One region of the Enterococcus sp. XAF26B05_ASV22 genome, then DNA from elsewhere that is predicted to be linked to it. Evidence: predicted binding sites of a transcription regulator. Region 1 holds the regulator's gene; each other region holds the start of a gene.
The links. Region 1 encodes LexA, which represses DNA repair genes until DNA is damaged. Its sites were predicted from a motif close to CNAACANNTGTTNG; they were not measured.

Region 1 (3,974 bases):
GCCACAGAATCATGTGTTAATACATATGTCACAGGAGTGTTTTGGATTGCAGCTAAACGTACTGCTGGACGTAGATAATCTGTAAATACAAAGAATGTTCCACCGTAAACGCGACTTCCACCATGTAATTGGATTCCGTTCATTGCTGCTGCCATAGCAAACTCACGAACGCCAAACCAAATATTGCGGCCTTCGTATTGACCAGGCTCAAAATCTTTTTCTGCTGTAACCATCGTATTGTTCGACGCAGACAAATCAGCTGATCCGCCCCAGAAACCTGGTACAGTTTTAGAGATTGCTTGAATCGTTTCTTTACTTGTAACACGACTAGCTGCACTTGAACCTATTTCATAGGTTGGTAATTCACTATCCCAATTTTCAGGAAGTTCATCGGCAAAAGCCTGTTTAAATTGTTTCGCTAACTCAGGATGATCTTTTGAATAATTTGCAAACATCTTATTCCATTGATTTTCTGCTTTCTCGCCTTCTTCTATCATCGTTTCTTTAAAGCGGGCAGCAACTTCTTCTGGAACAGTAAAGTCTGGGTATTCCCAACCATAAACAGCTTTAGCTGCAGTAATACCATCTGCTCCGATTGGCGCTCCATGTACAGATGATGTACCTTCTTTTGGAGCACCGTAGCCAATAACTGTTTTTACTTCGATCAATGTTGGCTTATCTGATTCAGCTTTTGCGGCTTCTATTGCTTTAGAAATTTCTTCTAGATCATTGCCGTCTTTGACTAAAATATGTTGCCAACCGTATGATTCATAACGAGCACCAACATTTTCCGTGAACGCTTTTGACGTTGGACCATCTAAAGAGATATCATTTGAATCGTATAACACGATCAGTTTACCTAATTTCATATGTCCGGCCATAGAACTTGCTTCTTGAGAAACACCTTCCATCAAATCACCATCTCCGCATAAGGCATACGTATAATGATCGATCACAGGAAAACTATCACGATTATATGTTGCAGCAGTATGTGCCTCAGCCATCGCCATCCCAACAGCCATCGCTATTCCTTGACCTAAAGGACCCGTTGTTGCTTCAACACCATCTGTGTGATGAACTTCTGGATGTCCAGGTGTCTTACTACCCCATTGACGGAAACTTTTTAGATCATCAATTGTAACACCATAGCCCGCTAAGTGAAGTAAGCTATAAAGCATTGCAGATCCGTGACCGGCAGAAAGGATAAAACGGTCTCTATCTACCCAATTTCTTGAAGTTTTAGGGTTTACTTTTAAGTGTTTTGTCCAAAGTGCATAGGCCATAGGTGCTGCACCCATTGGTAATCCTGGATGTCCCGAATTAGCTTTTTGTACTGCTTCAATGCTTAATGTACGAATCGTGTTAACGCCTAACTGATCAGTGTTGTCGAACAAAAAAATCATCTCCTATTTAGGTTTTTTTTACCTTTATTAACTACATTTTATCGCATTTCGTTTATGAAAGCAATTACTTTTAGTAAAAAAAACTAAAAATCACTTTCTATTGTGCAATCCTTTTGCTTTTTGGATCTCTTTCAATTTCTCTGGTGTTACATCATTTCCTTTAGGATCAACGACTTTCATACCTTCAATATGATGCCGCATCCCACCTCGAAAAGCTGCCAAATATTCTTGACGAAGTACTTTTTGCTCTTCTTTTTCTTTCTCAGTCAATTCATTTTCTTTCGCTTTTTTTGCTAGTTCATTAATACGGTTCATTTTTTCTGACGATAACATCTATTTTGCCTCCTCGTTTTTAACATTTAATAGGCGTATTCAATCTTTTTTTGAAAGGCTAGTTTTGAAGTTAGACAAGTTTACTTTCCAAGTCTATCTTATAAGATGGGCACAAAAAATACAACTATATTCTTATTAAAATTAGAAACGATTCCGTTTATTTACTGAAATTTTCATTTACTGCCTTATCACTTTTGGAGTATCCTTCCTACAATTATACTTTTTCAAAAATACACGAACGCTTGTTTGATTCCTATATAAAACTATGGTACACTAAAAATATAAATCGAAAGAAGGTGCGGGTTGTGGTGAAACGTACAGACACAAGACAAATCGAAGTATTAAAATATATATATGAACAAGTTGAACTAAAAGGCTATCCGCCGACTGTAAGAGAAATCGGAAAAGCAGTTGATCTTTCCTCAACCTCGACTGTTCATGGACATTTAGCACGTTTAGAAAAAAAAGGACTCATTTTACGTGATCCTACAAAACCAAGAGCAATTGAATTGACTGCAGACGGACTTGAAAGAATCGGTGTGAGACCGACAGTGATTCCAATGCTGGGTGTTGTTACAGCTGGTGAGCCGATCTTAGCTGTCGAAGAAGCTTCTGACTTTTTTCCTCTTCCACCTGATTTAATGGCAGAAGAAAATGCTTTGTTCATGCTGACTATCAGAGGTGAAAGTATGATCAATGCTGGTATTTTAGATGGCGACCAAGTTATTGTTCGCAAACAAACTGCTGCTTCAAATGGTGATATTGTTATTGCGATGACAGATGAAGATGAAGCAACTTGTAAACGATTCTTCAAAGAGACAGATCATGTTCGCTTACAACCAGAAAATGATGCATTGGAACCAATTATTTTGAATAATGTAAGCATTCTAGGAAAAGTTGTTGGTTTGTATCGCAATCATATTTAAATAGTAAAAAAACACACTAACTCTTAGTATGTTTTTTTGGCTCTATAATATATTGTGTTGGTGGAAATCAAAAAAGATTTTCTACCAGCACTTTTTTGAGCATTTAAATACAAAAAAGGAACAACTAACTGATAAAATGAAATCGACAAAAACCACAAATCATCAGAAAGGTTGTTCCCTATGGATAAGAATACCAGATTATTGCTCGGACTTACAGACAAAAACCTCCGGTTTGAAGAAAATTGGTTGGAACAAAGACCAGTAAAAGGAGTGCAAGCTCAAGTGATTAAAGCCAAGCTGACCTATTCACCTACTCATTGCGAGAAATGTGGGCGCCTCAATCATGGACAAATCATCAAAAATGGCAGTCATACAACAACAGCTCAATTGCCTGTATTTAATGAGCGCTTCACTCTATTAGAACTAAAACGGACACGTTTTCTTTGTCATGAATGCGGTGCTACTTTCCACGCTCATACAGAGCTGATTGAAGAACATCATCACTTATCTAAACAGCTTCAATACCAAATTATGCTTGACTTGAAAAAGAATGTTTCAAGAAAAATGATTGCTCAAAAACACTTTGTTTCAGACATAACAGTCCTTAGAATGATGGAGAGACTATCAAAAAATTATCGAACAAACTGGAACTTCCTCCCTAAAATTCTATGTATCGATGAATTTAAATCCATGAAATCTTGCCAAGGAAGTATGAGCTTTATTTGTGTGGATGGAGAACGGAATCAGTTGTTAGAAGTGCTGGAAGATAGACGACTATACAAATTGACCGCTCATTTCATGCGCTTTACACGTGAAGCTCGGCTACATGTAGCGTATCTCGTAACCGATATGAACGCTAGTTACCATCAACTTCTTCGAACGGTTTTTCCGAATGCTCAATTAGTGACGGATCGCTTTCATATCGTCCAACAAATGAATCGTACGTTGAACCAACTGCGAATTCAAACGATGAACCGTTTGAAAAGTTCTGAACCAAAACAATACCGTCGTTTAAAACGCTATTGGAAGCTACTATTGAAAGATTCCGATAAATTAGATATAAACTGTCGAGCTTATCAGCCCTTATTTAAACGGCCATTAAGTCAACAAGATATTGTCGATGAACTGTTGCACTATGGTGATGTCCTACGAACAGGCTATGATACAAATATGCTTTTTCTCATCGAGAACATACGCTCTTTTTTGAGTATCTTCAACAGCTAGATAATCAGCTACCACACTGGTTCAAAAAGAAATTACTCTTCTTTAACAAATATAAAGAAGGCATTAAGAATTCGTTTCGCTTCCCTTA
Region 2 (3,974 bases), 700 kb from region 1:
TCCCCTCTTTTACCACGATTCGGTCAATAACAATCGCAATATCATGTTTTTTATTTTTTTCAAGTTCAGGCGCTTCCGTTACATCATAGGTTTCTCCATCAACACGCATTCGAACATATCCTTCGCGTTGAATCATTTCAAAGACTTTTTTATGCTGACCTTTTTTCTTAACAATGACAGGCGCTAAGACCTGAAGTTTAGTCTTTTCTGGTAATTCCAACACTTTATCTACCATTTGTTCAACAGATTGACTCGTGATTTCAGTACCATCATTAGGACAAATCGGATGCCCAACACGAGCAAATAACAGTCTCAAATAGTCATTAATTTCTGTAACTGTCCCTACTGTTGAACGTGGATTTTTACTCGTTGTTTTTTGGTCGATAGAAATCGCTGGACTCAATCCATCGATACTATCAACATCTGGTTTATCCATTTGACCTAAAAATTGTCTAGCATAAGCTGAAAGACTTTCAACATAACGGCGCTGGCCTTCAGCATATAGTGTATCAAAGGCGAGTGAACTTTTCCCAGAACCAGATAATCCAGTAACGACAACCATCTTGTCACGAGGAATCGTAACATCTATATCTTTTAAATTATGTGCACGCGCGCCATGAATAACGATTTTATCATTTGCCATTATTTATCTCCTTTGCTGTGAAACACAGCCACTTTTTTATTCTGCTGCTTTCAACTCCAAAATCGTATCTCTTAAAGTCGCTGCTGTTTCAAAGTCTAATGCTTTCGCTGCATCCCGCATTTCTTTTTCTAATTTCATCAATAAATCTGCTTTTTCTTGGCGACTTAGTTCATGGTAAGATTTATCGATTTTTATTGTTTCACCTTTTTCATTGGTTTTAGAAATTGAAATCAACTCACGAATTTCTTTAATGATGGTTTTTGGTGTAATGCCATGTTCTTCATTGTATTTTTCTTGGATTGAACGACGTCGAGCCGTTTCGTCCATAGCTTTTTGCATAGAATCAGTGATTTTATCTGCGTACATGATCACTCGTCCGTCCGAATTCCGAGCCGCACGTCCGATGGTTTGGATCAATGAACGTTCACTTCTCAAGAATCCTTCTTTATCTGCGTCTAAAATTGCAATCAAGGATACTTCTGGAACATCCAATCCTTCACGAAGCAAGTTGATCCCAATCAACACATCAAATTCACCTAAACGTAGATCTCGAATGATTTCCGTTCGTTCTAATGTTTTGATATCACTATGAAGATATTTCACTTTGATTCCTAGTTCTTTAAGGTAATCCGTTAAATCTTCAGACATTTTCTTCGTTAACGTGGTGATAAATACACGTTGATCCTTCTCTACACGATCATGGATCTCACCCACTAAATCATCAATTTGTCCCATAATTGGACGAACTTCAATCAATGGATCTAGCAATCCTGTTGGCCGAATAATCTGTGGAATCACAGTATCTGTTTGCTCATGCTCGTAAGGTCCGGGTGTTGCAGAAACATAGACGACTTGATGCACATGTTCTTCAAATTCTTCAAGGCGTAAGGGGCGATTATCTAAAGCACTTGGCAATCGGAAACCATAATCTACCAGCATTTGTTTTCTAGCACGGTCGCCATTATACATACCACGAATTTGTGGCATCGAGACATGAGACTCGTCGATCACAAGTAAAAAATCATCTGGGAAGAAATCAATCAGCGTATAAGGCGGTTCCCCTTCTGAACGACCATCCATATGGCGTGAATAATTTTCAATACCAGATGTGTAACCCATTTCTCTCATCATTTCGATATCATAATTCGTTCTTTGTTCCAGTCTTTGCGCTTCTAATAATTTGTTTTCATTACGCAAAACCGTTAATCGTGCTTCTAATTCTTCTTGTATTTGTGAAATTGCATGTTCCATATGATCTTCATTGGTCACAAAGTGAGTTGCTGGGAAAATTGCGACATGTTCTGTCTCACCTATCACTTCGCCGGTTAACGCATCAACTTCTCTGATGCGCTCAATTTCATCGCCAAAAAACTCGACTCTTAGTGCATGATCGTCTCGGGATGCTGGAAAAATCTCTACTACATCTCCTCGTACACGAAAACGTCCACGCTGAAAATCAATGTCGTTTCGTTCGAATTGAATGTTGACCAAATCAGTCAATAACTTACTACGCTCCATCTCCATGCCTACGCGAATAGAAACGACTTGTTCACTGTACTCCTTAGGATCTCCCAACCCAAAAATACAAGAAACCGAGGCGATTACAATAACATCGTTCCTTTCTAATAAAGAACTAGTTGCTGAATGTCGTAATTTATCGATCTCGTCATTGATACTCGCATCTTTTTCTATATATGTATCGCTAGAAGGAACATAAGCCTCTGGTTGATAATAATCATAATAACTAACAAAATACTCGACTGCGTTATTAGGGAAGAATTCTTTAAACTCTCCATAAAGCTGTCCAGCTAATGTTTTATTATGGGCAATAACTAACGTTGGCTTATTTACTTCTTTTATTACGTTTGAAATCGTGAAGGTCTTCCCAGTTCCAGTAGCACCCAACAATATTTGTGCTTTTTCTCCACCTTCGATTCCTTCAACTAATCGTTTGATTGCTTCTGGTTGATCCCCATCCGGCTTATATTTTGATACTAAGTCAAATGTATTGGAGGTCTCTCTTTCTATCATCCAACATCCTCCTCTTACTTTATTTAATTGTTGCGTCACTTTGATTAAAAATACACAGCGCTATCTACCAAGTACTCTCAGGCATACAGCAGGATAACTCTACAGTCATTCTGTTTTCAACTTGTAGATCTATTCTTCATATAGGAATTTTCAGCGTAAAATTTAAATAGAAACTCCTGTCATTATTTTAACATACCGAACATATTTTCGCTAGTTTTAGAACAGGTTGCGTATACGTAATTTTTGATAATTTACATTTTATTTAATTTTTGTTTGTATTTATAAATTTAACGGAATACTGTTTGGGCTAATCTTATTTTGTATTTTTCTACCCTGATATGTAATATCTTGTTACATGGAATGTTAGAAAATGAGTTTTTTTTGATTTTCTCATTGTGAATGACTTGTGCTTTTGCCTTTTCTTACTATATAATTATCCAATATGCAAATATAGGAGGTATTTTATGAAAAGGAAACACTTTTTACTGTCATTTATTGTAATGATGGCAAGTCTACTAACATTTACTCTTGGACAGAATGCTCAAGCTGAGGAAAAAACATATAATATAGGAACAGATTTAACGTTTGCTCCATTTGAATTCCAAGATTCAAATGGTGAGTATGTTGGAATCGACGTTGATTTGCTTCACGCAATCGCTGATGATCAAGATTTCAAAGTAAACTTAAAGCCACTTGGGTTTGACAGTGCTATTCAAGCAGTTCAATCAAAACAAGTAGACGGTATGATCGCCGGAATGGGCATTACGGATGAGCGAAAAAAATCTTTTGACTTTTCAGATCCTTATTTCGATAGTGGCTTACAAATGGCGGTCAAAAAAGGCAATGATAAAATCAAAGGTTACGAAGATTTAAAAGGCAAAACTGTCGCAGCGAAAGTTGGAACTGAAAGTGCTACTTTCTTAGAGAAAAATCAAGAAAAATATGGCTATACCATCAAAAACTTTGATGATGCAACAGGTCTTTATCAAGCGCTAGAAAATGGCGAAGCTGATGCGATCTTCGATGATTATCCTGTATTGGGATATGCCATAACAAATGGACAAAAACTTCAATTAGTTGGTAAAAAAGAAACGGGAAGTTCTTATGGGTTTGCTGTGAAAAAAGGTCAAAACAAAGAATTGATCGAAAAATTCAATGCTGGATTGAAAGAATTAAAAAGTTCAGGTAAATATGATGAGATTGTCGGTAAGTATATTTCCACTGGAACTGAAACAACTGATACTGATTCTAAAATGAAAAAGATTCAACCTAAAAAAGATTCCTATGTAATTGCTAGTGA
Region 3 (3,974 bases), 710 kb from region 1:
ATACTTTTGAACAGCTTCTTTAAAAGCTTCTTCCGACCATTTCAACTCAAATACTACTTGTCCTTCATCCGTTAAAAAGTCTAACAAATCACTTTGTCCTTCTGTTAAAACATCATTTAAATAATCGACAAAACCATCCAGCACAGACTGATTGATTCCTTTTTTGCCCTCATAAGGAATGGCCGCTAGAAACTCTTCCTCAGCTAAAGAAGATTTGTCAGGATTATAAAACAAAATACTGTCTTCAAATTCAATGATTTCTTCTTCTGAAACTGTTCCCTGTGCATCATCAATTTGTTCATGAGTAGTATTTTCAGCAAACAAACGAAAAACAACCTCAATTATATGGTTTTTGCTGTTCCAATCAAGAGCTACATCATATTCTGTGATTTTCTTGGTAATTTGTTGATCTAAATAAGTTAACATCGTTACTTTTTTCATTTATTTTCTTCCTTCCAACCAAAGTCTTTTTGATCAATATCACTTCTTCTTTGTTTTGAGATATAAGGATTTCCTGAAACAACATACCGTAAAGGTCGCTCCGTCCAGATACCTTTATTAGGGATTCCAATACGAGGAAGTGAAATGATTTTTTTTGGTATTTTTCTTTTTTCAGGAACAATACGCAACGAACTATCGAAAATCGATTGCCCATATAATTCTTTAGTGATTCCTAAAGCTGAAACCAGTTTTCCAGGCCCATTTGACAATTCCATTTCTTTTCGTCCATTACGATTTGCTTCCATTTGTTCGAGTCCTTCCACAGGTTCAATGGCACGAATCATGACTCCTTGAGGTTTGCCTTTTTCCTGAGTGACCATATTTAAGATTAAATGTGTATGCATTGTGTATAAATAAATCGTTCCCAGCTTATCATACATAGCTTTTAGCCGTGGGGTCTCTCTTAATCCAAAACTGTGAGCCGCTTCATCTTCAGGACCTAAATAGGCTTCTGTATCAACGATATATCCGCTAAGTATTCCAGCATCTGTCTCATGCTCTAAGTACATCCCTAATAAGAATTGAGCAATCTCTTCTGTTGATTTTGTATTAAAAAAATGTATCGTTTTTTCCATTATTTTTCACCATCTCTTATCATACACGAATCTAGGGCTATTATCCATTGAAAAAACAAACGTTTCGTAAGATAAAGTCTGATTTTTTCTTGTTTTAATGGACAAAACGACCCTTTGTACAAACATACGTTCTTTATGGTATAATGTCTAGATAATGAAATTTTGTTAAGTGACTTGGGCTACGTTTCGAAAAAAAGAGAACATCTGATTTTAGATTAGAGAGCCATTCTCAGCTTTCCTTATTTCTTTGTCAGAGCTTAACGAGCCCACTACGCTTTTAAAATAAGGAGGTTCAACCATGCAAAAACCTTTAGCTTATCGCATGAGACCACGCAATTTAGATGAGGTCGTTGGGCAACAACATCTTGTTGGGCCTGGGAAAATCATTCGTCGGATGGTTGAAGCGCGCATGCTTTCATCTATGATTTTATACGGTCCACCTGGTACTGGTAAGACCAGCATCGCCAGTGCCATTGCGGGTTCTACAAACTACGCCTTTCGCTTACTGAATGCTGCAACAGATACAAAAAAAGATCTGCAAATTGTCGCCGAAGAAGCAAAAATGAGTGGAACTGTGATTTTATTATTAGATGAAGTTCATCGTTTAGATAAAACAAAACAAGATTTTTTATTGCCTCATCTTGAAAGTGGTCGCATCATTATGATCGGGGCAACGACTGAGAATCCATATATTACAATCAATCCAGCCATTCGAAGTCGAACACAAATTTTTGAAGTCAAGCCCTTGACCGAACTTGATATTCAAAAAGCAATTAAAGAAGCATTAAATGATACAGAGCGAGGTTTGGGCGAATTTTCAGTTGTATTAGAAAAAAAAGCTTTGCTCCATTTATCACGTGCTACAAATGGTGACTTACGTAGCGCTTTAAACGGACTTGAATTAGCTGTAAAATCCACACCTGAAAATGGAAATAAAAAAGTTGAGATTACTCTTTCGATCATTGAAGAATGTGTCCAACGTAAAGCATTGACGCATGATAAAAACGGCGATGCCCATTATGATGTGATTTCCGCATTTCAAAAATCGATTCGTGGCAGTGATGTTGATGCTGCACTTCACTATTTAGCTAGACTAGTTGAAGCAGGTGATTTACCGATTATTTGTCGTCGTTTGATGGTGATTGCATACGAAGATATTGGGTTAGGTAATCCGCCCGCAGCTGCTCGCACGATAACAGCTGTCCAAGCCGCTGAAAAGCTTGGTTTCCCAGAAGCAAGGATTCCACTTGCCAGCGTAGTTATCGATTTATGCTTGTCTCCAAAATCAAATTCTGCTATCAGCGCAATTGACGCAGCTTTAGCCGACATAAGAGAAGGAAAAGCTGGAGATGTTCCTGATCATTTGCGAGACAGTCACTATTCAGGCGCAAAAGAATTGAATCGTGGAATTGGCTATCAATATCCTCATAATTTTGAAAATGCTTGGGTCGATCAACAATACCTTCCTGATAAAATAAAACAAGCTCATTACTATGAACCTGTCGATAATGGAAAATATGAACTAGCATTGCACCAGCAGTATCAACGCATTCAAGAGTGGAAAAAGAATAAGAAATAAAAAAACGATCCGCTCTCAAATCTAAGCACCCTCGTTGCTGTTTGGTTTATATTGTGCTATTATAAAGATGGTAAATCTGTGATGTACGCGTTGTCTTTTTTGTGTGTTGACCGAACATTTTATTGATATCTAGGGATCCTTCTGGTACCTAAGCTGGTAACATGCCTTATCATTTGGTAGTTCGAAGCTGTCAGTCGTGGAACCCACCTGCTTTGTTTGCGGGTTCAATACTATAGGACGAATAACGGCATCGACGGATTTTACCATTTTTATTTTAGTTTTTTAGACAATTTGCGAAGTGCAAATTGTTTTTTATTTGACGGAGGTTTGATGCATGGTTCGCATACTTATTTTTATGTCTGTAGCTTTATTAGTTATTATTGGGCTCTATTTATTAAAAAAGGCACACGTTTTTTTACCATTGATACACGACGGTGAACCTGATGAAACTATTCAGTTCTTACATCAGTTTGGTATTTTTTATTTGATTTTAGCTGCTATCGGTATTTTAGTTGGGATCTTTAATTTGACCTTTTTTTCTTTGTTCTATATTTTTAGTTTACTTGCTATTTCAGCTATATTTACCGTGATGTTAGCCAAGAAGATTCTGTAATTGTATCTTCTTTTTTTATTTGCTTTTTTGTCATTTTGTTCTACAATTAAAGTATAATGAATTATGTATTTTCAAAAATTGAAAGGAGTGATTAAAATGTTACAAAATTATCGTAAAATCATGGTTGCTGTCGACGGCTCATCTGAGGCGGAACTAGCTTTTCAAAAAGCAATGAATGTTGCTATGAGAAATGATGCAGAATTATTATTAGCTCATGTTATTGACACACGAGCATTCCAATCCGTTTCTTCTTTTGATGGTGTTTTAGCTGAACAAGCTACTGAAATGGCGAAACAAACATTAGAAGGATACAAGGAACAAGCTAAAGAACAGGGCTGTGAAAGAGTCTCTAGTGTGATTGAATACGGTTCACCAAAACCTTTAATCGCTAAACAATTGCCTCAAGATCATGATGTTGATTTGATTATGTTAGGTGCTACTGGTTTAAATGCTGTGGAACGATTGTTTATTGGTTCTGTTTCTGAATATGTTATTCGTAATGCAGCTTGCGATGTTCTAGTCGTAAGAACTGACTTAGACAATAAAATACCCGTTCAACAAGATGATGAATGAATTGATACAAAAAAAGGAGCAACTCGTTAAAAGGCGAGTTGCTTCTTTTTAATTTAAAATTTATTTTCTTAGACGCTCGACATCACGAGCAATCATTAATTCTTCATCTGTTGGAATCAACAATACTTTTACT

Region 2: uvrB (excinuclease ABC subunit UvrB) is a predicted target of LexA. The motif match lies at 2,871-2,884, and genes of this name have one in related genera.
Region 3: AC1PU0_RS11865 (replication-associated recombination protein A) is a predicted target of LexA. The motif match lies at 1,196-1,209, and genes of this name have one in related genera.

Annotation. Positions count from the first base shown of each region.
Region 1 covers NZ_CM161538.1:1,700,256-1,704,229, reverse strand. Annotated here, with positions in the region: gene tkt (transketolase) at 1-1,394, opposite strand, end outside; gene AC1PU0_RS08495 (DUF896 family protein) at 1,494-1,736, opposite strand; gene lexA (transcriptional repressor LexA) at 2,033-2,662, shown strand; partial or broken gene AC1PU0_RS08485 (ISL3 family transposase) at 2,843-3,974, shown strand, end outside.
Region 2 covers NZ_CM161538.1:997,851-1,001,824, reverse strand. Annotated here, with positions in the region: gene uvrA (excinuclease ABC subunit UvrA) at 1-643, opposite strand, end outside; gene uvrB (excinuclease ABC subunit UvrB) at 680-2,674, opposite strand; gene AC1PU0_RS04950 (amino acid ABC transporter substrate-binding protein/permease) at 3,139-3,974, shown strand, end outside.
Region 3 covers NZ_CM161538.1:2,408,901-2,412,874, forward strand. Annotated here, with positions in the region: gene AC1PU0_RS11855 (DUF3013 family protein) at 1-441, opposite strand, end outside; partial or broken gene AC1PU0_RS11860 (DNA-3-methyladenine glycosylase) at 377-1,076, opposite strand; gene AC1PU0_RS11865 (replication-associated recombination protein A) at 1,375-2,655, shown strand; RNA gene ssrS (6S RNA) at 2,726-2,919, shown strand; gene AC1PU0_RS11875 (hypothetical protein) at 2,990-3,268, shown strand; gene AC1PU0_RS11880 (universal stress protein) at 3,365-3,841, shown strand; gene AC1PU0_RS11885 (acetate/propionate family kinase) at 3,902-3,974, opposite strand, start outside.